One region of the Salinicola endophyticus genome, then DNA from elsewhere that is predicted to be linked to it. Evidence: predicted binding sites of a transcription regulator. Region 1 holds the regulator's gene; each other region holds the start of a gene.
The links. Region 1 encodes LexA, which represses DNA repair genes until DNA is damaged. Its sites were predicted from a motif close to TACTGTNTANNTANACAGTA; they were not measured.

Region 1 (7,428 bases):
AGTACCTGTAATCGTGTTCGCGTCACCGTGGAGGGCCGCTTGCTGCTCTGTCTGGGCAACGAGCACTCGGTCGATTTACGTCACACGCTGCGCCGCTATCCCGGTGAACTCGAGCCGTTGAAACAGCAGATCGTGGCGGCCATGGCGCTCAAGCCGGAACGCCATCACTTCACCACCGACGGCGATGTGCAAGTCGTCAGGTTCATGAATATGACAGGAGGCTGATCGGCTTCGCGTCTCTGCAAAGGCGTCGGCGATTATTAAAAGGTCTGCACTTTGTGCCGGCCTTTTTTGATTTAAATCCTTGCCAAACTATGCCTCGGGAATATACTTTCTGGAAATGATTCGGCGCAAAGCCGGCAATGCGCATGGTAAGGAGGGACGATGTCCACGGAATCTTTGGAACGTATCGCGCGCAATAAAAACGTGGCGCGCGCTGCCGCTCGCCAGTTGAGCATGGAGCAACTGCACAAGTTGTCCGAAGTGATCAATGAGGTGATCGAGCAGAAACAGCAGGAAGATCATCAGCGTCAGCAAGAAGAAGCCGACAAGCAGCGTAAACTCGCCGAGATTCGTGAAGCGATGAACGATGCCGGGCTATCGATGGATGACCTGGTCGGCGAACAGCCGCGCAAACGTCGTGGACGTCCGCCCAAGAACGCCAGCAAAGTCTGAGCGCTGGTAGGGGTTGATATCAGCAGATGCGAGCGCGACGAGCGGCCAGATCCCGGTAGGATAGGTCCAGCCATCGCTGTTTCATTCGCGTCGGGTCGAAACGCGCCGAGCTCTGCTCGGCGCGTTTTTTCATGCGTGTCAGAGCGAAGGTGCACGGAGGCAGCGGGCTGTCAGCCGGAAGCCGAGCGCACCTCGTGTTCGGGCTGAGGGTCGGCCGGCATCAGCTGCAGATGCAGCTCCGGCAGCTTGGCCAGATGCGCCTTCAGCCACTCGTTGAGCGGTGCGAACAGTTGCTGACGCAGCTGTAGCAGGGACTCCGCCGGGATGGTGTCGATGCGCTGATCGAGCCAGTCCGCCAGGGCATCCTCGTCCAGGTCGAGCGCGCTCTCGCTATCCCACAGCAGCCTGCCGATGCGGGTCCAGCCGGTCTCGGTCGGCAGCAGTGTGAGTGCGATCGACAGCGAGCTGGCGGCGCGGCGCGGGGTGGCGGCTGCGCCGGGCCTGCCGGCGCGAGTGCGCGGCGAGAGCAGTGTCGGTTGCAGGTGGAAGTGGCGGCGCGGGCTGAGCGTGCCGTTCTCCAGTGCCAGCAGATCGCCGTTGACGACCCGCTCCGGCACCGCGATGCCGAGCGTTTCGGCGAGCTCGCGGTGGGCTTCCTGGTGCGTCAGCTCGCCGTGTACCGGCAGCAGCAGACGCGGCTTCAGCCAGCCGTAGAGCTGGCGCAGCTCGGCCCGTGCCGGGTGCCCGGAAGCGTGCAGTGCCGGGTCGGAGTGTTCGTCGTGGATGTGCACGTCGAGACGCTTGAGGCCGTTCTTGAGGCGTTCGATGGGGCGCTCGTTGCCGGGAATGGCGCGTGCCGAGAAGATGACGTGATCGCCCGCCTCCAGATCCAGCAGCGGATGGCGTCCCTGTGCCAGGCGCGAGAGTGCCGAGCGCGGCTCCCCCTGACTGCCGGTGGCGATGATCAAGATCTCCTCCGGCGGCAGATAGCCGAGATCATAGGTCGGCACCTGGGGTGGGAAGTCCTCGAGATAGCCGAGCTGCCGGGCGATGGCGACCATGCGCTCCATCGAGCGACCCAGCAGTGCCACGCGGCGCCCGCAGCGCGCGGCGATCTGCCCCAGCGACTGGATGCGCGCGAGGTTGCTGGCGAAGCAGCTCACCGCGACCCGTCCACGGCACTCGCGGATCACCGCCTCGAGCGCTGCGCCGGCTTCCGATTCGCTGCGCGAGTGACCCTCGACGTCGGCATTGGTCGAGTCGGCCACCACCAGATCCAGCGGCGCCAGACGCTCGAAGGGGCGCGAATCGATCGGCGGGCCGATCAGCGGCGCCGGATCGAGCTTCCAGTCGCCGGTATGCAGCACGCGCGCCCCGGGCGTCTCGATCGCCAGCGCGCAGCTCTCGGGAATGGAGTGGGTGACCGCCACGAAGCCGACCTTGAAGGGTGTCTGCTCGACGCTGCTGCCGGGCGTCACCGGGCACAGTGCATCGGTGCGCAGACCGCGCTCGAGGAACTTGGCGCGCAGCATCTCGATCGCCAGCGGCGTGGCATAGACCGGGCAACCCCAGTGGGGCCAGATCCAGGCCAGGGCGCCGATATGGTCCTCATGGCCATGGGTGATGAACACCGCCTCGGGGATCATGCCCTCTGCCGCCAGGTGGGCCACATCGGGAATCTGCAGCGGTGCGTCGGGTAGATCCTGGCGGATCATCATGCCGCAGTCGACCGCGATCCAGTGATCGTCGTAGCCATAGAGCGAGAGGTTCATGCCGATTTCACCGCAGCCGCCCAACGGATGAAACAGCAGAGGCGGATAGGTACGGGGGCGAATCTGCGCGCGCGGACGAAACATCGGCTTCCTTAACGGGAAAAGTCTCGGCTCACTATAAGGCATCGCTCTCGGCCCGCTCAAACCGGGATCGGACCACGCAACGGCGAGCGTCGCAGCCACGGTGAATCGGGTACAATGTCGCCGCCCCGATCGCGGCGGGCGTCGTGCCGCCGCTACCGAGGCAGGTTGCGTCGTCGCCTCCTCTCGGTGCGCGGCGACTTTTCGTTTCATCGACCCTGTCAGCGTGAGTTATGCCGCACAATTATCGTTTGATCGTCTCCTGCCCCGACCGGGTCGGGATCGTGTCCCGGGTCTCGGGCTTCATCGCCGCCCAGGGGGGCTCCATCATCGAGGCCAACCAGCACTCCGACCTGGATAACGGGCGCTTTTTCATGCGCTACGACATTCAATCGGAGGCGCTGGGCGCCGCGGCCTTCCGGGCCGAGTTCGAGACCATCGCCCGTGAGTTCGCGATGGATTGGCGGCTGAGCGACGCCAGCCGGCGTCAGCGCGTGGTGCTGATGGTCTCGCGTGAGTCGCACTGTCTGGTCGACCTGCTCTACCGCTGGTCGGCGGGGGAGCTCGATTGCGATATTCCCTGCGTGATCTCCAACCACGACGACCTGCGCGCGCTCGTCGAGTGGCACGGCATCGACTTCCATCGGGTGAGCGTCGACCCCGCCGACAAGGCCCCCGCGTTCGCCGAGGTCGAGCGGCTGATCGATGCGGCCGAAGCCGACAGCGTGGTGCTGGCACGTTACATGCAGATCCTGCCGCCGGCGCTGTGCGAGCGCTACGCCGGGCGCATCATCAATATCCACCACAGCTTTCTACCGTCCTTCGCCGGCGCCAAGCCTTACCACCAGGCGTTCGAGCGCGGGGTCAAGCTGATCGGTGCGACCTGCCACTACGTCACTCAGGAGCTGGACGCGGGGCCGATCATCGAGCAGGACATTCAGCGGGTGTCGCACTGCCATACACCCCAGGACCTGGTTCGGCTGGGGCGTGACGTGGAGAAGGCGGTGCTCGCCCGTGGCCTGCGCTGGCACCTGCAGGACCGCGTGCTGATCCACGGCAACAAGACCGTCGTCTTCTCCTGAGCCCCTGTGCGGTGCCGGCGTCGCGCCTGCGGCGTCAGGTCGGCTGCTCGCCGTCGAACAGACTGAGCTGGCGCTGTTCGGCCTCCGGCGCCAGGCGCACGCCGACCCCGAGCAGGCGCACCGGGCGGCCGCCGCGCTGCCAGGCGCTCTCCAGCAGCTCGTGGAAGCGCGCGTGGATCACGCCGCGGGCGCCGGTCTCCTGGGTGGTGCTGGTGAAGTCGTGAAAGCGCACCTTGACGAACTGCTTGCCGATGTCGGGATTGCCATGGCGGGCCAGGCGTTCGTCGAGACGCGCGATCAGCGGTGCCAGTGCCTGGTGGCACTGGGCGAGGTCCGGCAGATCGCTGTCGTAGGTGGTCTCGACGCTGACCGACTTGCGCTCGCGGGTGACGTTGACCGGGCGGTCGTCGATGCCGTGGGCCAGCTCGTGCAGGCGCTGGCCGAACTTGCCGAAAGCGTCGAGCAACTGCTCCAGCGGCCGGGCGCGCAGTTCGGCACAGGTAGCGATGCCGAGCCCCTCCAGCTTGGCGGCGGTGGCAGGACCGACCCCGTGCAGCTTGTCGACCGCCAGCCCCTCGATGAAGCTTGCCATCTGTGCGGGGGGAATCACGAACAGGCCATCCGGCTTGTCCCAGTCGCTGGCGATCTTGGCCAGGAACTTGTTGGGCGCCACGCCCACCGAGACCACGATGCCGGTACGCGCGAGCACTTCCTGCTTGAGCCAGTGCGCCATCCAGGTCGCGCTGCCCTGGAAACGGGTGACCTCGCTGACGTCGAGATAGGCTTCGTCGAGAGAGAGCGGCTCCACCAGCGGGGTCAGCTCGTGGAATACCGCTTGAATGTCATGCGAGACGCGGCGGTAGCGATCGAAGTCGGGCTTCAGCAGCTTGAGCTCGGGGCACAGGCGCAGGGCGCGTGCGGTGGGCATCGCCGAATGGATGCCGTAGCGCCGGGCCGGGTAGTTGCAGGTGGCGATGACCCCGCGCTTGTCGGCACTGCCGCCGATCGCCAGCGGCAGGTCGCGTAGCCTGGGGTCGTCGCGCATTTCCACCGCGGCGTAGAAGCAGTCGCAGTCCGCGTGGAGGATCTTGCGCATGGCCGCTGGCGTCTACTGCAGGCCCAGGCCGTTGCCGCCGCGGATGATGCCTACGCCGAGACCCTCGATATCCAGCTGCTGATGTTCCAGGTCGACCTCGATGGGGGCGAAGTCGGCGTTTTCCGCCAGCAGGGTGACGCGGCGCCCGTGCCGGTGGAAGCGTTTGACCGTGACCTCGTCATCGAGCCGGGCGACCACGATCTGGCCGTCGCGCACTTCCTGGGTGCGATGCACGGCGAGCAGGTCGCCATCGAGGATGCCGATGTCTTTCATCGACAGCCCGCGCACACGCAGCAGGTAGTCGGCCCTGGGGGCGAAGTAGTCCGCCGGCAGCGGGCAGTAGCGGTCGATGTGCTCGGCGGCGAGAATCGGGCTACCGGCGGCGACGTTGCCCACGATCGGCAGGCCGGTTTCGGCGGGGTCGGTGGGTTCCGGGGTGCCGGCCGCAGCGGGCAGACGGATCCCGCGGGATGTCCCCGGAATCATGCGGATCACACCCTTGCGATCGAGCGCACGCAGGTGCTCCTCGGCGGCATTGGGAGAGCGGAATCCCAGCGCCTTGGCGATCTCGGCGCGGGTGGGTGGATAGCCGAACTCGGTCATCGTCTTGACGATGAAATCGTAGACGTTCTGCTGCCGGGCGGTGAGCGGTCTCGACATTGGGCGTCTCCCCGGGGCCTGTCAGGGCGTGGTCATGTATACAGTCTGGAATTGTATCCAGTCCTGCTGGGCAGGGAAAGGGGGCAAAGCGCAGAGCGCCTTCGACGTTTGCCGCGATTGTGCCGTGGCGCCGGGGGTGGTTAGATTCGAAAGCGTTTCAAACAGGCGTTTTTTAGCTGATTCGACAGGCGTTGGCCGGCAGGTTCGATGCCCGTGAACAGCCGCCGATATCGACAGGAAAGAGGTAGTCCATGGCTCAGTCCGACACTGTGACCCGCATTCTCGACACCGCCGAGGTGTTGTTCGCCGAGAAGGGGTTCGCCGAGACGTCGCTGCGCAACATCACCACCCGGGCCAAGGTCAATCTGGCGGCGGTCAACTATCATTTCGGCTCCAAGAAGGCGCTGATCCAGGCGGTCTTCGCGCGCTATCTCGACCCCTTCTCCGAGCGCCTCAATCACGCGCTCGACGGGCTCGAGCGTCACTATGGCGGGCAGGCCATCCCCCTCGAGGTGCTGCTCGAGCGCCTGGCCGAGAGCGTGCTCGAGGTACCGGCGGAGCGCCACAGTCTCAAGATCTTCATGAAGCTCCTGGGACTCGCCTATACCCAGGCCCAGGGGCATCTGCGACGCTATATCCAGGCGCACTATGGCGAAACCTTCCACCGCTTCGTCGCCTGCCTGCGTCTGGCCACGCCCGGGTTGCCGGAGGCGGAGCGCTTCTGGCGCCTCCACTTCATGCTCGGGACCGTGGTATTCACGCTCTCCGGACTGGATGCGCTGCGCGATATCGCCGACAACGAGTATCACGAGCATGTCACCGTGCGCGATCTGATCCGACGACTCAAGCCGGTGGTAGCGGCGGGCATGCTGGCACCGCTGGAGCCGCCGGAGGCGGCAGCGAGCTGACGCCGCAGTGCCGACCTCTGTCATGACGCCGGCGGGTCGTCTAGAATCGGGCGCTTCACGGTTTCAGGTAACGGCTATGACACAACCGCTGGGTCCGGTAATGCTGGACGTCGAGGGCACTCGACTGCGCGAGGAGGAGCGGCGGCTGCTGTCCCGTCCCGAGGTCGGGGGCGTCATCCTGTTTGCGCGCAACACCCCGGATGCAGGCACCACCCAGGCGCTGATCGGTGAGATTCGCGCTTGCCGCCCGGACCTGCTGGTCGCCATCGACCAGGAGGGCGGGCGCGTGCAGCGGCTCAAGCAGGGCGTGACCCGGCTGCCGCCGATGGCGACCCTGGGGCGGCAATTCGCCGAGGCGCCGGAGGCCGCGCTGGCCCTGGCTCTGGACACCGGTTGGCTGCTGGGCATGGAGATGGCCGCGTGCGGTTTCGACCTGACCTTCGCCCCGGTGCTCGACCTCGACGATGACCAGTCGCCGGCGATCGGCTCGCGCAGCTTCTCGCCCGACCCGGAGGTGGTCGCGGCGCTGGCCGGTGCCTTCATCGATGGCCTGCACGATGCCGGCATGGTCGCCATCGGCAAGCACTTTCCCGGCCATGGCGGGGCGCGTCAGGATTCGCACCATGCGGTGGCCCGGGATCCGCGCTCGCTGGAGGCGCTGCGCGCGCACGATCTGGTGCCGTTTGCGCGGCTGGCGAGCAAGCTCGATGCGGTGATGCCGGCGCATGTGATCTTTCCTGCCTTCGACGAGCGCCCGGCGGGCTTTTCGCCCAGCTGGCTGGGGCTGCTGCGCGAAGAGCTCGGCTTCAAGGGGGCGATCTTCTCCGACGACCTGACCATGGCGGCGGCCCACGCTGCCGGAACGCCGGCGGCGCGCGCCGAGGCGGCCTGGGCCGCCGGCTGCGACATGGCGGTGATCTGCAATGACCCCGCAGCGGCGCGGGAGGTGGTGGATGCGTGCAGCGGACGCCAGGCGCCGCGGATCGCCAAGCTGCGTTACGCCCGCGCCCGGCCGAGCCTCGAGTCGCTGGCGGTGATCTCGCGCTGGCGGCGTACCCACGCCCGCTTGGAAGCCCTCAACGAGGCGGAGTGATCCGCCCTCTGTCCCCAGGCGGCGCCGGCCCTGCCGGTTGCCGCCCACTGCTATTGATACG
Region 2 (7,428 bases), 1.0 Mb from region 1:
GCGACGCCTACCCGATCGTCTCGGTCGAGGATGGCATGGACGAGTCCGACTGGGATGGCTGGAAGGCTCTCACCGAGAAACTCGGCGACCGCGTGCAACTGGTCGGCGACGATCTCTTCGTCACCAACACACGCATCCTCAAGCGCGGCATCGACGAGCAGATCGGCAACTCGATCCTGATCAAGTTCAACCAGATCGGCTCGCTCTCCGAGACGCTGGATGCGATCAAGATGGCCCAGGACGCCGGCTTTACCGCGGTGATCTCGCACCGCTCCGGCGAGACCGAGGACACCACCATCGCCGACCTCGCCGTGGGCACTGCCGCCGGCCAGATCAAGACCGGCTCGCTGTGCCGCTCCGATCGTGTGGCCAAGTACAACCGCCTGCTGGTGATCGAGCAGGAGCTCGAAGGCAAGGTGGCCTATCCGGGGCTGAAGGCGATCAAGGGCCAGTAAAATCGCTGTCGACCGATAAACCAAGAAGGCCGCTCATCGAGCGGCCTTCTTGCGTTCTTCGGCAGCGAGCGTCCGATTGGCGTAATAGCAAATCAGCGTTCGAGCAGCTCGATCTTGTTGGGCTTGCCATCCCACTCCTTGGCATCCTCCGGCGGCGCCTTCTGCTCGGTGATATTGGGCCACACCTCGGAAAGCTCGGCGTTCAACTCGATGAACTTCTCCTGGCCCGCCGGCAGCTCGTCCTCCGAGAAGATCGCCTCGGCGGGGCACTCCGGCTCGCACAGGGCGCAGTCGATGCACTCGTCCGGGTGGATGACGAGGAAGTTCGGCCCCTCATAGAAGCAGTCCACCGGGCAGACTTCGACGCAGTCGGTGTATTTGCACTTGATGCAGTTCTCGGTGACGACGAACGTCATGGGTGATCTCTCCTATTGCCGGGGCGGATACGCGGCTGGCCCCTCTTTTTCTCGGTCACGGTCCCTGGGTCGCGGCCTCTGCCGGCCGCTGTTCTTGCGTCTGCTACCCGCTCACGACGACCCCTTCTGGTCGTGCCCGGGTATCCGCCATGCGCGCGCGGATGCCACGCTGGAATGGCGCCATATTCTAGGCGTCGCCCGGCGGAACCGGCAAGTTGAGGCTGGGAACGTCTGGGAATGGTGTTATACCGCGGCGGGCCGGGTCGGCCCGCCGCGGGGCTACCGCTGGGCCTTCCACTCATAGAGCAGCTCCAGCGCGGCGCGCGGGGTGAGCGCGTCGACGTCGAGCGACTCCAGCGCCTCGACCAGCGGATGCACCGGGGCCGCGAACAGGTCCGCCTGCTGCGGCGCGGCGGTAGGGGCGGCCGCACCGCGCTCGGCGGCGACCGGAGGCTGTTCGAGGCTGGCCAGCTTCTCGCGGGCACGCGCGATCACCGGCTGCGGTACGCCGGCGAGCTGGGCCACCTGGAGGCCGTAGCTCTGGCTCGCCGGCCCCTCCTCGACCCGGTGCATGAAGACGATGCCATCCTTGTGCTCGGCGGCGGTGAGGTGGACGTTGGCCACCGTCTCCTGCTGCTCGGCCAGCGCGGTCATCTCGAAGTAGTGGGTGGCGAACAGGGTGAAGGCGCGTGCGCGGGCCAGATGCTCGGCGCTGGCCCAGGCCAGCGAGAGGCCGTCGAAGGTGCTGGTGCCGCGGCCGATCTCGTCCATCAGCACCAGGCTCTCGGCGGTGGCGTTGTGCAGGATGCTGGCGGTCTCGGTCATCTCCACCATGAAGGTCGAGCGGCCACCGGCGAGATCGTCGCTGGAGCCGATACGCGTGAAGATGCGATCCACCGGGCCGATCTCGGCGCGCTCGGCGGGCACGAAGCTGCCGGTATGGGCGAGCAGGGCGATCAGCGCGGCCTGGCGCATGTAGGTCGACTTGCCGCCCATGTTGGGGCCGGTGATTACCAGCATGCGGCGGGCATCGTCCAGGCGCAGGTCGTTGGGCACGAAGGGGTGCTGGCTGACGTGCTCGACCACCGGGTGACGGCCGCCGATGATCTCGAATCCGGGCGTCTCGCCGAGCTGCGGGCGCACGAAGTCGAGATTCCGCGCGCGCTCGGAGAAGGTGCACAGTACGTCCAGCGCGGCCAGGGCGCGGGCGGTGGCCTGCAGCGCGTCGAGCTCGGCGTTGAGGGTCTCGATCAGCCCTTCGTAGAGCAGCTTCTCGCGGGCCAGGGCGCGCGACTTGGCCGACAGCGCCTTGTCCTCGAACTCCTTGAGCTCGGGGATGATGAAGCGCTCGGCATTCTTCAGCGTCTGGCGCCGGATGTAGTCCACCGGCACCTCGCGGGCCTGGGCCCGGGGGATCTCGATATAGTAGCCGTGGACCCGGTTGTAGCCGACCTTGAGCCCGGCCAGGCCGGTGCGCTCGCGCTCGCGCAGTTCGAGCTTCACCAGATAGTCGCCGGCGTGCTCGGCCAGGCCGCGGTACTCGTCGAGCTCGGCGTCGAAGCCCTCGCGGATCACACCGCCGTCGCGGATCACCACTGGCGGGTTGTCGATCAGCGCCTGGCTGAGGGTCGCCGCCGTCTCGGGGTAGGGGCGAATGTGCCGGGCCAGATCGTCGAGGGCGCTCTCTCCCTCGATCGTCCCCAGCGCGCTCTGCAGCTGGGGCAGCGCATTGAGCGCGTCGCGCAGGCGGGCCAGATCCCGCGGGCGGGCGCTGCGCAGGGCGACCCGGGCGAGAATGCGCTCGACGTCGCCGACCTCGCCCAGGATCTCGCGCAGCGCCAGGTGGTCGTCCTGTTCCAGCAGCAGTTGTACCGCCGCCTGGCGCGCGCTGACCTGAGCGCGATCGCGCAGCGGGCGGTTGAGCCAGCGCTTGAGCAGGCGTGACCCCATCGGCGTGGTGGTGGTGTCGAGCACGCTGGCCAGGGTGTTGTCGCCGCTGCCGCCGAGGTTGATGTCGATCTCCAGATTGCGGCGGCTGGCGGCGTCGATCACCACCGCGTCGTCGCGGCTCTCGATGCCGAGGGCGTTGACGTGTGGCAGGCGCGAGCGCTGGGTGTCGCGGGCGTAGTCGATCAGCACCCCGGCGGCGACCAGCGCGACCTCCAGGTGGGTGCAGCCGAAGCCGCGCAGATCGGCCACCTGGAACTGGTCGCACAGCAGGCGGTTAGCGGTCTCCAGGTCGAAGTGCCAGTCGTTCTGGCGACGCAGTCCGGTGCGCTCGGCCAGCGCCGGGGGCAGGTCCTGGGTCTCGGCGGCGAGCAGCTCGGCCGGCTGCAGGCGATGGATCTCGGCCTGCATGTCGGCCTCGCCGTCGACCTCGACTACGGCGAAGCGGCCGCTGGAGAGCTCCAGCCAGGCGATGCCCCAGCGTTCGCCGTGGCGGTGCAGGGCCACCAGCAGATTGTCGCGGCGCTCGTCCAGAAGCGCCTCGTCGTGCAGCGTGCCCGGGGTGACGATCCGCACCACCCGACGCTCCACCGGTCCCTTGCTGGTGGCGGGGTCGCCGATCTGCTCGCAGATCGCCACCGACTCGCCCGAGCGCACCAGTCGCGCCAGGTAGGACTCGGCGCTGTGATAGGGTACGCCGGCCATGGGAATCGGCGAACCGGCTGACTGGCCGCGCGCGGTCAGGGTGATGTCGAGCAGCTTGGCGGCGCGCTTGGCGTCGTCGTAGAACAGTTCGTAGAAATCGCCCATGCGGTAGAACAGCAGCACCTCGGGATGCTCACGCTTGATCTTGAGGTACTGCGCCATCATCGGCGTATGCTGCTGGGCTTTGCTGGCGGCCGTATCCTGCATGGCGTTACGAGGCTCTCTGGGTATCGTGGGGCATCATTGCGGCACGCGCCTCGCCGGGGCCGGCGAAGCATGAAGTATGAAACATGGAGAAAGGCCGAAGGTTACCACGTGGGTCAGCGTCGCTGCATCGCCGATCGCCCGCGCCGGGGTGACGCCGGTTCATGCCCGAGGTGTAGTGTTTTCAGTCTCGCCCGCGGCGGGCGAATCGTTACAGTGGGTGAAATCGGCATCCGAGGACCCCCTCATGGCCCGGCTGGTGCTCAATCACCTCAGTGACTCCACGTTCAGGCTGCTCTCGATCGAGGCCAACCGGCGCAACGTCAACGTCAGCGAACTGGCGGTCATCCTGCTCGAGATCGCGGTCGCCGATCTGTGTGCCGGGGGGCACGCGCAGCCGCTGCCGCCCACCTACCCGCGCGACGCCGAATAGTCGCCCGCGTGGGCGCCCGCGCCGGCCAGACGCGTTGCGTCGGCGCGCAAAGCTCGCATACTAAGTATCTGGCACCGGCCATATGCCACCTCGCATATGATGCCTCGCTATGCCATCAATCGCAGGCCGATACGCATATGCCAGCAGCGGCCTGACAAGACGCGCCCGTCCGCAGAGGGTGCCGGTACGGCGCAGAAGCCGCAGGAGTCCTCATGAACTTTCCAACCGATCATCCGCTGCCCCCCGGCAGTGACCAGGACCCGCAGGTGCTCGCCCGGCGCCTGGGCGAGGCGTGCCTGGCCGCCGGCTGTTTCGTCACCACCGCCGAGTCGTGCACCGGCGGTGGCGTGGCCGAGGCGATCACCGCGATCGCCGGTAGCTCGGGCTACTTCGCCAGCGGCTATGTCACCTACGCCAACGCCGCCAAGCAGCGCATGCTGGGGGTGTCGGCGCGGACGTTAGAGGCGCATGGGGCGGTCAGCGCGGCCACCGTGCGCGAGATGGTCGCCGGCGCTTGCCGCGACAGCGGCGCTGAGCTCGGCGTGGCGATCAGCGGCGTGGCCGGCCCTGGCGGCGGCAGTGCCGAGAAGCCGGTGGGGACGGTGTGGTTCGCCTGGGGCGATGCCGAGGCCCAGCGGGTGGCGTGCTTTCGGCTGCCGGGGGAGCGCGCCGCGGTGCGCGCCCAGGCGGTGGCGATCGCCCTGGCGGGGCTGCTCGAATCCTTCTCCGCCGCGAGCTGAGCGGTACTTGGTACTGGCCTCGCCGGGCGCTATCCCGGAAAATGCAGCGACGCATGCGGAAAATCGACGCGAGGATATAGGCGCGAGCGATTTTTTTCGCCATACTACTGGCTAATCATACAGTGATCGGGCGGCCTGGCCGTCTCGCCCGTCGCCAAGGACGCCTCGCCCACGGGGTGGCCCTATGCGGCGGGCTCACTTTTCCGGCCGCCACCCCACGACGCCAGCTTTCCAAGGCTCGTCTTCGACGCACTCACAGGAGACTTTCATGGCACAGGACGAAAATCGCAGCAAGGCACTCAGCGCGGCTTTGTCGCAGATCGACCGCCAATTCGGCAAAGGCACCGTGATGCGTCTGGGCGATACGCCGCGCACCGCCATCCCGGTGGTCTCGACCGGCTCGCTGGGGCTGGATATCGCTCTCGGGGTGGGCGGTCTGCCCTACGGCCGTGTGGTCGAGATCTTCGGTCCCGAATCCTCGGGCAAGACCACCCTGACCCTGTCGGTGATCGCCCAGGCGCAGAAGCAGGGCAAGACCTGCGCCTTCATCGACGCCGAGCACGCGCTCGATCCTAGCTACGCCGAGAAGCTGGGGGTCGACCTCGACCAGCTGCTGGTGTCGCAGCCGGACACCGGCGAACAGGCGCTGGAGATCTGCGACATGCTGGTGCGCTCCGGCGGTGTCGACGTCATCATCATCGACTCGGTGGCGGCGCTCACCCCGCGCGCCGAGATCGAGGGCGAGATGGGCGACTCCCACGTCGGCCTGCAGGCGCGTCTGATGTCGCAGGCACTGCGCAAGATCACCGGCAACATCAAGAACGCCAACTGCATGGTGGTGTTCATCAACCAGATCCGCATGAAGATCGGGGTGATGTTCGGCAGCCCCGAGACCACCACCGGCGGTAACGCGCTGAAGTTCTACTCCAGCGTGCGTCTCGACATTCGCCGCATCGGCTCGGTCAAGCAGGGTGACGAGGTCACCGGTAACGAGACCCGGGTCAAGGTGGTCAAGAACAAGGTGGCGCCGCCGTTCCGCCAGTCCGAGTTCCAGATTCTCTACGGCAAGGGCATCTACCATGCCGGCGAGGTGATCGACCTGGGCGTGCAGTGCAGTCTGGTCGACAAGGCCGGTGCCTGGTACAGCTACAAGGGCAGCAAGATCGGCCAGGGCAAGGCCAATGCGGCCCAGTACCTGGAAGAGAATCCGGCGATCATGACCGAGATCGAGGATCAGATTCGCGCCCAGCTGCTGGCCGTCGCCGCGCCCAAGGAGAAGGACAAGGAGAAGGAAGCGGAAGCCGCGGCCACCGACGACGCCAACGACTCGCTGCTGTAGCGCGAGGCGCGGGCAGGCGGTTGGGTTGATGACACGGGCGATTTTCAGGTCGGCGCCGAGGAGGAGAGCACGCCATGGCTGAGGCTGCGGAGATCCCGCCCCGGGAGCGGGCGATCGCCCTGCTGGCACGTCGCGAGTACAGCCGCGCCGAGCTCGAGCAGCGCTTGGCTGCCAAGGGCGTCGAGTCGGAGGAGATCGCCGTCACGCTGGACGCGCTGGCGGCGGAGGGGCTGCAGTCCGATACCCGCTTTGCCGAGATCTTCGTGCGTTCCCGGGTGCAGCTCGGTCACGGCCCGGTACGGATTCGCGGCGATCTGGCCCAGCGTGGCATCGACGATGCCCTGGCCGCGCTGGCGCTCGAGGCGGAGGCGCCGGACTGGCAGGCGCTGGCGTGTCAGGCCCTGGCCAAGCGCTTCGCCGGACCCGGTAGCACGCCCCGCGAACGGGCCAAGCGCGAGCGCTTCCTGGCCGGGCGCGGGTTCGGCTTCGACCAGGTGCGCCACGCCATGCGCCACGCCTGGGAGCTCTGAGTCCCGGGCTTTATCCCCGACCTTGTCGGGTCTGGCGGCGCCCCCTGGTGCGCCACGCTGTCATGGCAACGCGCCGGACCGCGATATCTCTCACCCTGGCGCCTTGCACTCCCGCTCCCTCGCCGTGCCAGCGGCTCGCGCTTCTCTTTCCCGTTTCGCTCTCCGCGTTCCTCTTTCCCAGCCTCTCGTTTCTCCCCATCCCCGGTTACACCCATGACACGAGACCCGGGCAGGCCCGACAAGACGTTGCCGGTGCCGTTGCCGTTGCTGGCGATCCGATCCGCCCGAGGGCGGCGAATGTCGGCGACATGGGTGTCGCACTCGACAGACTCACAGTCGACCACGTTATACTAACGCGCCTTGCGATGGCCGCAGGAGCAGCGCCTCGCTGCCGAGACGGCCGTCTGCGCGTCGCCACGTGGTCCGTTTGCCGCCGTGGGCACGCCTATCGTCACGGACTTTCGCCAAGATCCGTCGTCACGGATTTTTGCCACGGACTCTCGCTACGGATTGTTTATGAAAAGCGCAGCTATCAGACAGGCTTTCCTGAACTACTTCGAGGAGCGCGGACACACCATCGTGCCTTCTGCCTCTCTGGTGCCGGAAAACGACCCGACCCTGCTCTTCACCAACGCCGGCATGGTGCCGTTCAAGGATGT
Region 3 (7,428 bases), 1.1 Mb from region 1:
ATGCGCCTGACCACCGAGCACGGCCTGGGCGGCGAGCGCGAGCGCTTCGACGCCGACGTGGTGATATTCGCCACCGGCTTCTGCTCGCAGCTGCCGGCGTGCCTGGCGCCGCTGGCCGAGCGTCTGACGCGCGACGCCCAGGGCGAGCTGGTGCTCGGCCCGCACTTCGAAGTGGCCTGGGATGGCCCCGCCGCCCACCGGCTCTATGCGGTCAACGCCGGGCGCCATAGCCACGGCATCGCCGAGCCGCAGCTATCGCTGATGGCGTGGCGCTCGGCGACCATTCTCAACCACGTCGCCGGGCGCGAGGTGTTCGATCTCGCCGACAGCGACGGCCCCGTGGCCTGGCATCCGCTGGCAGCCCATAGCGAAATGGTGGAGCAGCGCTGGGCCCAGGCAATCTGACCCGCCGCTTCCCTGACGACCCGCACCGCCAGGCCCTGGGCCTCAATCCGCCCACTGCCATGGCGGTGCATCCAGCATGCCCTGATCGACGATCACGCTCTCTCCCAGGCTTTTCTCCAGCGCGATGGCATTGCAGTGAGCATCGCGCTCCAGCGTCGCGACCAGTCGTGGAGCGTGGGAAACCACCCACACCTGCGTCTCGCGGGACGCACGCACGATCAGCCGCCCCAGAGCGGGCAGCAGATCCGGATGCAGGCTGGTTTCCGGCTCGTTCAGCACCATCAGCGACGGCGGCCGGGGGGTCAGCAGCGCCGCCACCAGCAGTAGATAGCGAAGCGTTCCATCCGACAGCTCCGCCTGGTTCAGCGGCCGCAGCAGGCCCTCCTGCTGAAACCGCAGCAGAAAGCGATTACCCGCATCGGCCTCGAAACCGAGCGTGGCCCCGGGGAATGCATCCTCGATCGCCGCATGCAGGGCTGGCCTGTCGCCGATCTCGTGGATGGTGCGCAGTGCGGCCACGAGTCCATGACCGTCATGATCCAGTACCGGGGTGCGAGTGCCGATCTGTGGGGTACGAACGGGGGCGTGAGAATCGCTGCGGAACTGGTCATAGAAGCGCCAGCCACGAACAGCCTGGCGCACAGCGTGCACCTCGGGCACTGCCACCGGATCGCTGATTTCGCTCAGAATGCTGTCACGCGGATCGAGATGGGCATCGTGCACCCGCCACTGACGCCCCTGACGTATCTTGACCGTCGCCCCCTGGCGATCGACCAGACAGTTGCTGGGCCGATAGACCTCGCCCGCCCAGATGCACTCACGCTTGATCTCGGGATCGAGCTGGAACAGCGAGGGCTCCTGGTAGCCGGCGAACCCCTGTGGCGACGGCATGCCCAGCGAAATAGCGTAGCCGAAGGTTTCGCCTACGAAGCCCAGCCGCAGCCGCGGACTGCGTCTGCGCGAGCCACCCTGGATGGGAGCAGTGCCCTCGCGCATGCCCCGGGTCAGCGTTTCCGGTCCGGCCCAGAAGGTGTGGTCGAGTCCGCCCTCCTGGGCGAGGGAGGCGATCAGATTGCCCCGCGCGGTTTCGGCCAGCAGCCGCAGCGACTTGTAGAGATTGGACTTGCCGCTGCCGTTGGGACCAGTGACCACATTGAGTTCGGAGAGCGGCGAGACGATCTGCCTCAGGCTGCGATAGTGAGACACCGCGAAGGTGCTGATCATGTTCGAAAGGACTCCCTGGCGGACATCGAGGTCTGCGGTCGCAGCGCCCACCTTATCATCGACACCAGGTGCAATAGCGTCTGCTGCCGTTATCGAACAGGCTTTGGCAAACGGGTGTTGACGAAAGAGTGAGGAGCAAGAGCGCGTTGAACGCAGAAGGAACTGCACAGGATGCTAATATTTAGCCACTGAACCCTGGACTTCCGATTCGCCCGCCGACAGCGAGCCCGCCATGCTGCAACCCGTTTCCCGCCAGAGCGATCTGACCCTCGAGCCCGACCAGACCCCACCGCGCCCGGCAGACGTGAGCACCTTCGCGCCGCTCGGCGTGCCCGCCTTCCGTATGATCTGGATCGCCAACCTGTTCGCCAACCTGGGCGTGTGGGCGCAGTCGGTGGCAGCGGCCTGGGTGGTCACCTCCAGCGCCGGCGGTGCGCTGCTGGTGGCGCTGATCCAGGTGGCCGCGGCGCTGCCGCTGGTACTGATGTCGATCGTCACCGGGGTGGTCGCTGACAACTACGACCGCCGCAAGGTGATGCTGTTCGGGTTGACCATCGAGCTGCTGGGCGGCGCCTTCATCACCCTGATCGCCTTTCTCGGCCTGCTCTCGCCTACCCTGCTGCTCACCTCGATCCTGTGCGTCTCGATCGGTGCCGCGATCACCACCCCGGCCTGGCAGGCGGCGGTCAACGAGCAGGTGCCGCGCAATCTGGTCTCCAGCGCCGTGCTGCTCAACAGCGTCAACTACAACGCCGCGCGTGCCATCGGCCCGGCCATCGGCGGGCTGCTGCTGGCGGCGGTGGGGCCGGCGTGGATCTTCCTGCTCAACGTGCTCTGTTTCTGCGGCCTGTTTGCCGCGCTGTGGCGCTGGAAGCGCGCGGTGATGCCCAAGTCGCTGCCACCGGAGCGGCTATGGGAGGGGGTCAAGGCGGCGCTGCACTTCGTGCAGTACTCCAGCGTCACCCGCCTGGTGATGCTGCGCGCCTTCATCTTCGGCATCTCGGCCAGCGCGATCTGGGCGCTGTTGCCGCTGCTGGCGCATCAGCACCCCAGCGGCAGCGCCTCGCTCTATGGCTACATGCTGGGTGGGCTGGGGATCGGCGCGATCGCCGGCAGCACCCTGGTCAACCGGGCACGCCAACGGCTCGGCAGCAGCCGCCTGATCAGCATCGCCGCCATACTGCTGGGCGGGGTGATGCTGATCCTCGGCGGGGCCGACCGGCTGTGGCTGCTATTCCCGGCACTGGTGATCGGCGGGGGCTGCTGGATCGCCGCGGTCGCCTCCTACAACTCGGCGGTGCAGGTGCTGGTGCCGGACTGGGTCAAGGCCCGCGCGCTGGCGCTCTACCAGACCGCGCTCTACGCCGGGCTGACTCTGGGCTCGCTGCTGTGGGGCCAGCTCACCGAGGGCCTGGGGGTGCACCTGGCGCTGCTGCTGGCCGGCGCGCTGCTGCTGATCTCGGCGCTGCTGCTGTTGCCCTCGCGGCTGCCCGATCTCGATGCCAGCGGCCTGATCGAAGCGCCGGAAGCGCACACCGAGCGCCCGGACTTCGAGTTCGACCCGGCCCGCGGTTCGGTCATGGTGACCATCGAGTACCGCATCGACGCCGAGCATCTACGCGACTTCGCTCGCGCGGTGCGCCCGCTGCGCAGGCTGCGCCTGCGCAACGGCGCCAAGCGCTGGTCGCTCTATCGCGATATCGTCGACCGCGACCTGTGGCAGGAAGTCTTCCTGGTACCCAACTGGCTGCAGCATCTGCGCATGCTCGACCGCATGACCCTGGGTGACCGCGCGATCATCGAACGCGTCACCGCCCTGCACGCCGGCACCGAGCCGCCGCGGGCGCGCCACGGGGTCAGCTACCGCTCCTCACGCCACGCCCAGGCGACGCTGACGCCGACTCAGACCCAACCGCCCGATGAGCCGGCGATGGCCGCCAATCCCAGCGCGGCCCCTTGGCCGCAGCGCGATACTCCGGCGCCATAGCTCTTCGTGATGGCTCTTAGTGATAGACCGACGCCATAGCCCTTCGCGATAGCCGAGCGGGCACGCCGGCACTTGCCAGCGAGTCTGCCGTGCGCGCCGCTGACACGGCAGCGACCTGCAAGCGTCACCCGGGCGTGCGATACTGCGGCCCCGCAGCGCCGGGCCGGACGCGCTGCATCGGCCAACCCAGGGAGCCCGACATGACCCAAGAGACCGCTCGCCAGACCCTCAAGCGCGTCTTCGGCTTCGACGATTTCCGTGGCGGCCAGGGCGCGGTGATCGAGCGCGTCATCGGCGGCCGTTCGACCGCGGCGATCTTCGCCACCGGCGCCGGCAAGTCGCTGTGCTATCAGCTCCCGGCGCTGCACCTGCCCCACCTCACCCTGGTGGTCTCGCCGCTGCTGGCGCTGATGCAGGACCAACTCGCCTTTCTCCAGCGCCACGGCGTGTCCGCCGCCAGCATCGACTCCACCCAGGACCGCGACACCGTGCGCGAGATCATGGAGCGGGCGCGGCGCAACGAGCTCAAGATTCTGATGGTCTCGGTGGAGCGGCTCAAGAACGAGCGCTTCCGCCACTTCCTGCGCCAGATCGCGATCTCGCTGCTGGTGGTGGACGAGGCCCACTGTATCTCCGAGTGGGGCCACAACTTCCGCCCGGACTATCTCAAGCTGCCCGACTACCAGCGCGAGTTCGACATCCCCCAGGCGCTGCTGCTCACCGCCACCGCGACCCCGGCGGTGATCGCCGATATGCGCGACAAGTTCGCCATCGCCGCCGAGGACGTGATCACCACCGGCTTCCATCGCCCCAACCTCGAACTGCTGGTCGAGCCGGTGCCGGCCGCCAAGCGTCTGGAGACCCTGGCGGCGTGGTTGGCACCGCAGCAGCAGCCGGGCGCGGCCGCGCCCACCATCGTCTACGTCACCCTGCAGCACAGCGCCGAGCAGGTGGCGGCGGCCTTGAGCGCCCGCGGTATCGCCGCGCGCGCCTACCATGCCGGGCTCGACAGCGAGACCCGCGATACCATTCAGCAGGGCTTCATGCACGGCGAGCTCGCCTGCATCGTCGCCACCATCGCCTTCGGCATGGGCATCGACAAGGGCGATATCCGCAACGTGCTCCACTACGACCTGCCCAAGTCGATCGAGAATTACAGCCAGGAGATCGGCCGCGCCGGACGCGACGGCCAGCCCTCGCGCTGTCTCACCCTGGCCGGCCGCGACGGCCTGCGGGTACTGGAGAACTTCGTCTACGGCGACACCCCGGAGCGCGCCGGCATTCGCCACGTGCTCGGCGAAATCGCCGCCGCCGGCGCCGGGCCGGAGCGCCAGTGGCCGGTACTGCTCAACACCCTCTCGCGCGACAGCAACGTGCGCCTGCTGCCGCTGAAGACGCTGCTGGTGCGCCTGGAGATGCACGGCGTCATCGCCCCGCGCTATGCCTATCTGGCCGAGTACCGACTGCGCTACGTCGAGCCGGCAGAGGCGCTGGTGGCGCGCTTCGAAGGCGAGCGCGCCGACTTCGTGCGGCTGATCGTCGACAACGTGCCGATGGCGCGCACCTGGGGCACGGTGGATTTCGAGCGTCTCTATCAGGCGGGGGCGGCGGCCGGCATCGACGCCTCGCGGGGGCGGGTGATCACGGCGCTGGAGTATTTCCAGGAGAAGGGCTGGGTGGTGCTGGAGGCCAAGCGCATGACCGATGTCTACGAGGTGCTGACGCCCGAGTTCGACATCGACGGCCTGAGCGAGACGCTGCTAGCCGAGTACCAGGCGCGGGAGGCGAGTGAGATCGCCCGGCTGCACGCCATGCTCGACCTGTTCGAATCCACCACCTGCCTGACCTGGCGCCTGGCGGCCTATTTCGGCGAAGCGCCGCCGGCGGGTACTACTGGCTGCGGCCACTCGGTCCAGGCCGCCCAGGGCTGCGGCCATTGTTCGGTATGCCACGGCCGTATCGCCCGCCTGCCGCCGGCACCGCCGCTGCCCGAGCCCGATGCGCAGACGCTGCAGCAGGCGCTGGCGCCGTTCATCGCCCACCACCGCGACACCCTGGGCGAGGCCCCCGGCCCCCAGCGCATGGCGCACTTTCTGTGCGGGCTGGCGATGCCGCTGTTCACCCCGCTCAAGGCGCGCAAGCTGCCCGGGTACGCGCGCTTCGAGGCCTACCCCTATGCCGAGATCCGCACGCGCTGCGAGGCGCTGGCGGCGGCAGGCGAGACATCGGCCTGATACGCACCGGGCATATACGGAGACACGAATACTGTATGCAAAACCACTGTTTTTGAGTACAGTATTTGGCATTACGCTCCCCGATCGCGGCGGCCACCCTGACAGGGGCGGCCCGCCACCGGGGCTGCCGTCTCCCCTGCTCGAGGTGCGCCATGGAGCTGATCGACAAACTCTCCATCCTGGCCGATGCCGCCAAGTACGACGCCTCCTGCGCCAGCAGCGGCGCGCCCAACCGCAGCTCCCGCGGCAAGGCCGGGCTGGGCGCCTCCAGCGGCATGGGGATCTGTCACAGCTTCACCCCGGACGGCCGCTGCGTCTCGCTGCTCAAGGTGCTGCTGACCAACTTCTGCCTCTACGACTGCCAGTACTGTATCAACCGCCGCTCGAGCAATATTCCGCGCGCCCGCTTCACGCCGGAAGAGGTGGTGCGGCTCACGCTCTCCTTCTATCGCCGCAACACCATCAGCGGGCTGTTCCTGAGTTCGGGCATCATCCGCTCCAGCGACTACACCATGGAGCAGTTGATCCAGGTGGCGAAGCTGCTGCGTGAGACGCATCAATTCCGTGGCTATATCCACCTCAAGGCGATCCCCGAGGCCGACCCCAAACTGCTGGAAGAAGCCGGGCGCTATGCCGACCGCTTGAGCGCCAATATCGAGCTGCCGACGCTCACGAGTCTCAAGACCCTGGCCCCGGAGAAGGAGCTGGGTACCATCCACTCGGCGATGGGGCAGATCCGCCAGGGCATCGATGCCGCCAACGACGCGGCCACCCAGGACGCCAGACAGCCACCGCGCAGCGCCAACCCCAAACGTCTGGCGCCGCGCTACGCTCCGGGCGGGCAGAGCACGCAGATGATCGTCGGCGCCGATGCCACCGACGACCGCACCATCCTGCAGTCCGCCGAGCAGCTCTACCGCGACTTCCGCCTCAAGCGTGTCTACTACTCGGCCTTCAGCCCGATCCCCGAACGCCCCGCTGGCCTGCCCCAGGCGGCGCCACCGCTGCTGCGCGAACATCGGCTCTACCAGGCCGACTTCCTGATCCGCGGTTACGGCTTCGCCGCCGCGGAGCTGCTCGGCAAACCGGGCAATCTGGAGCTGGAGATCGACCCCAAGCTGGCCTGGGCGCTGACCCATCGCGATACCTTCCCGGTCGATCTCAACCGCGCCGAGCCTGCGCTGATCGCGCGCGTGCCGGGGATCGGCCTGAGGAGCGTACAGCGGCTGGTCGAGCTGCGCCGCCAGCGCAGGATCCGCTTTCAGGATCTGATCGCGCTGCGCTGCCGGGTGGAGACACTGCGCCCCTTCGTGGTGACCCAGGACTATCGCCCCGCCGATGGCCAGCGCGACAGTGCCCGCCTGCGCCAGCAGCTGACCGCGCCGCAGCCGGCGCAGATGGCACTATGGTGAGCCCGCGATGATGCCTGCGCCGTCAGCCGGTGCCATGCCCTGGGTGGTTCCCGCCGAGGACTTCGGCCAGTGGCGCGACGCTGCCCGGCGTCTGCTGCAGGCCGGTGTGCCGCCGGCGGCGGTGGTGTGGCAGGATGCGCGCGAAAGCCAGGAGGATCTCTTCGCC

Region 2: recA (recombinase RecA) is a predicted target of LexA. The motif match lies at 5,006-5,025, and genes of this name have one in related genera.
Region 3: ABV408_RS05870 (putative DNA modification/repair radical SAM protein) is a predicted target of LexA. The motif match lies at 5,895-5,914, and genes of this name have one in related genera.

What each region holds. Positions count from the first base shown of each region.
Region 1 covers NZ_CP159578.1:2,370,937-2,378,364, reverse strand. The annotation lists gene moaA (GTP 3',8-cyclase MoaA) at 1-225, shown strand, start outside; gene ABV408_RS10750 (H-NS family nucleoid-associated regulatory protein) at 385-675, shown strand; gene ABV408_RS10745 (ribonuclease J) at 846-2,531, opposite strand; gene purU (formyltetrahydrofolate deformylase) at 2,762-3,610, shown strand; gene dinB (DNA polymerase IV) at 3,645-4,706, opposite strand; gene lexA (transcriptional repressor LexA) at 4,719-5,366, opposite strand; gene ABV408_RS10725 (TetR family transcriptional regulator) at 5,618-6,274, shown strand; gene nagZ (beta-N-acetylhexosaminidase) at 6,351-7,367, shown strand.
Region 2 covers NZ_CP159578.1:3,407,227-3,414,654, reverse strand. The annotation lists gene eno (phosphopyruvate hydratase) at 1-455, shown strand, start outside; gene fdxA (ferredoxin FdxA) at 548-871, opposite strand; gene mutS (DNA mismatch repair protein MutS) at 1,151-3,730, opposite strand; gene ABV408_RS15480 (hypothetical protein) at 3,975-4,160, shown strand; gene ABV408_RS15475 (nicotinamide-nucleotide amidohydrolase family protein) at 4,373-4,900, shown strand; gene recA (recombinase RecA) at 5,169-6,239, shown strand; gene ABV408_RS15465 (regulatory protein RecX) at 6,314-6,769, shown strand; gene alaS (alanine--tRNA ligase) at 7,286-7,428, shown strand, end outside.
Region 3 covers NZ_CP159578.1:1,278,916-1,286,343, reverse strand. The annotation lists gene ABV408_RS05890 (SidA/IucD/PvdA family monooxygenase) at 1-405, shown strand, start outside; gene ABV408_RS05885 (AAA family ATPase) at 448-1,629, opposite strand; gene ABV408_RS05880 (MFS transporter) at 1,862-3,616, shown strand; gene ABV408_RS05875 (RecQ family ATP-dependent DNA helicase) at 3,817-5,850, shown strand; gene ABV408_RS05870 (putative DNA modification/repair radical SAM protein) at 6,003-7,262, shown strand; gene ABV408_RS05865 (DUF4130 domain-containing protein) at 7,270-7,428, shown strand, end outside.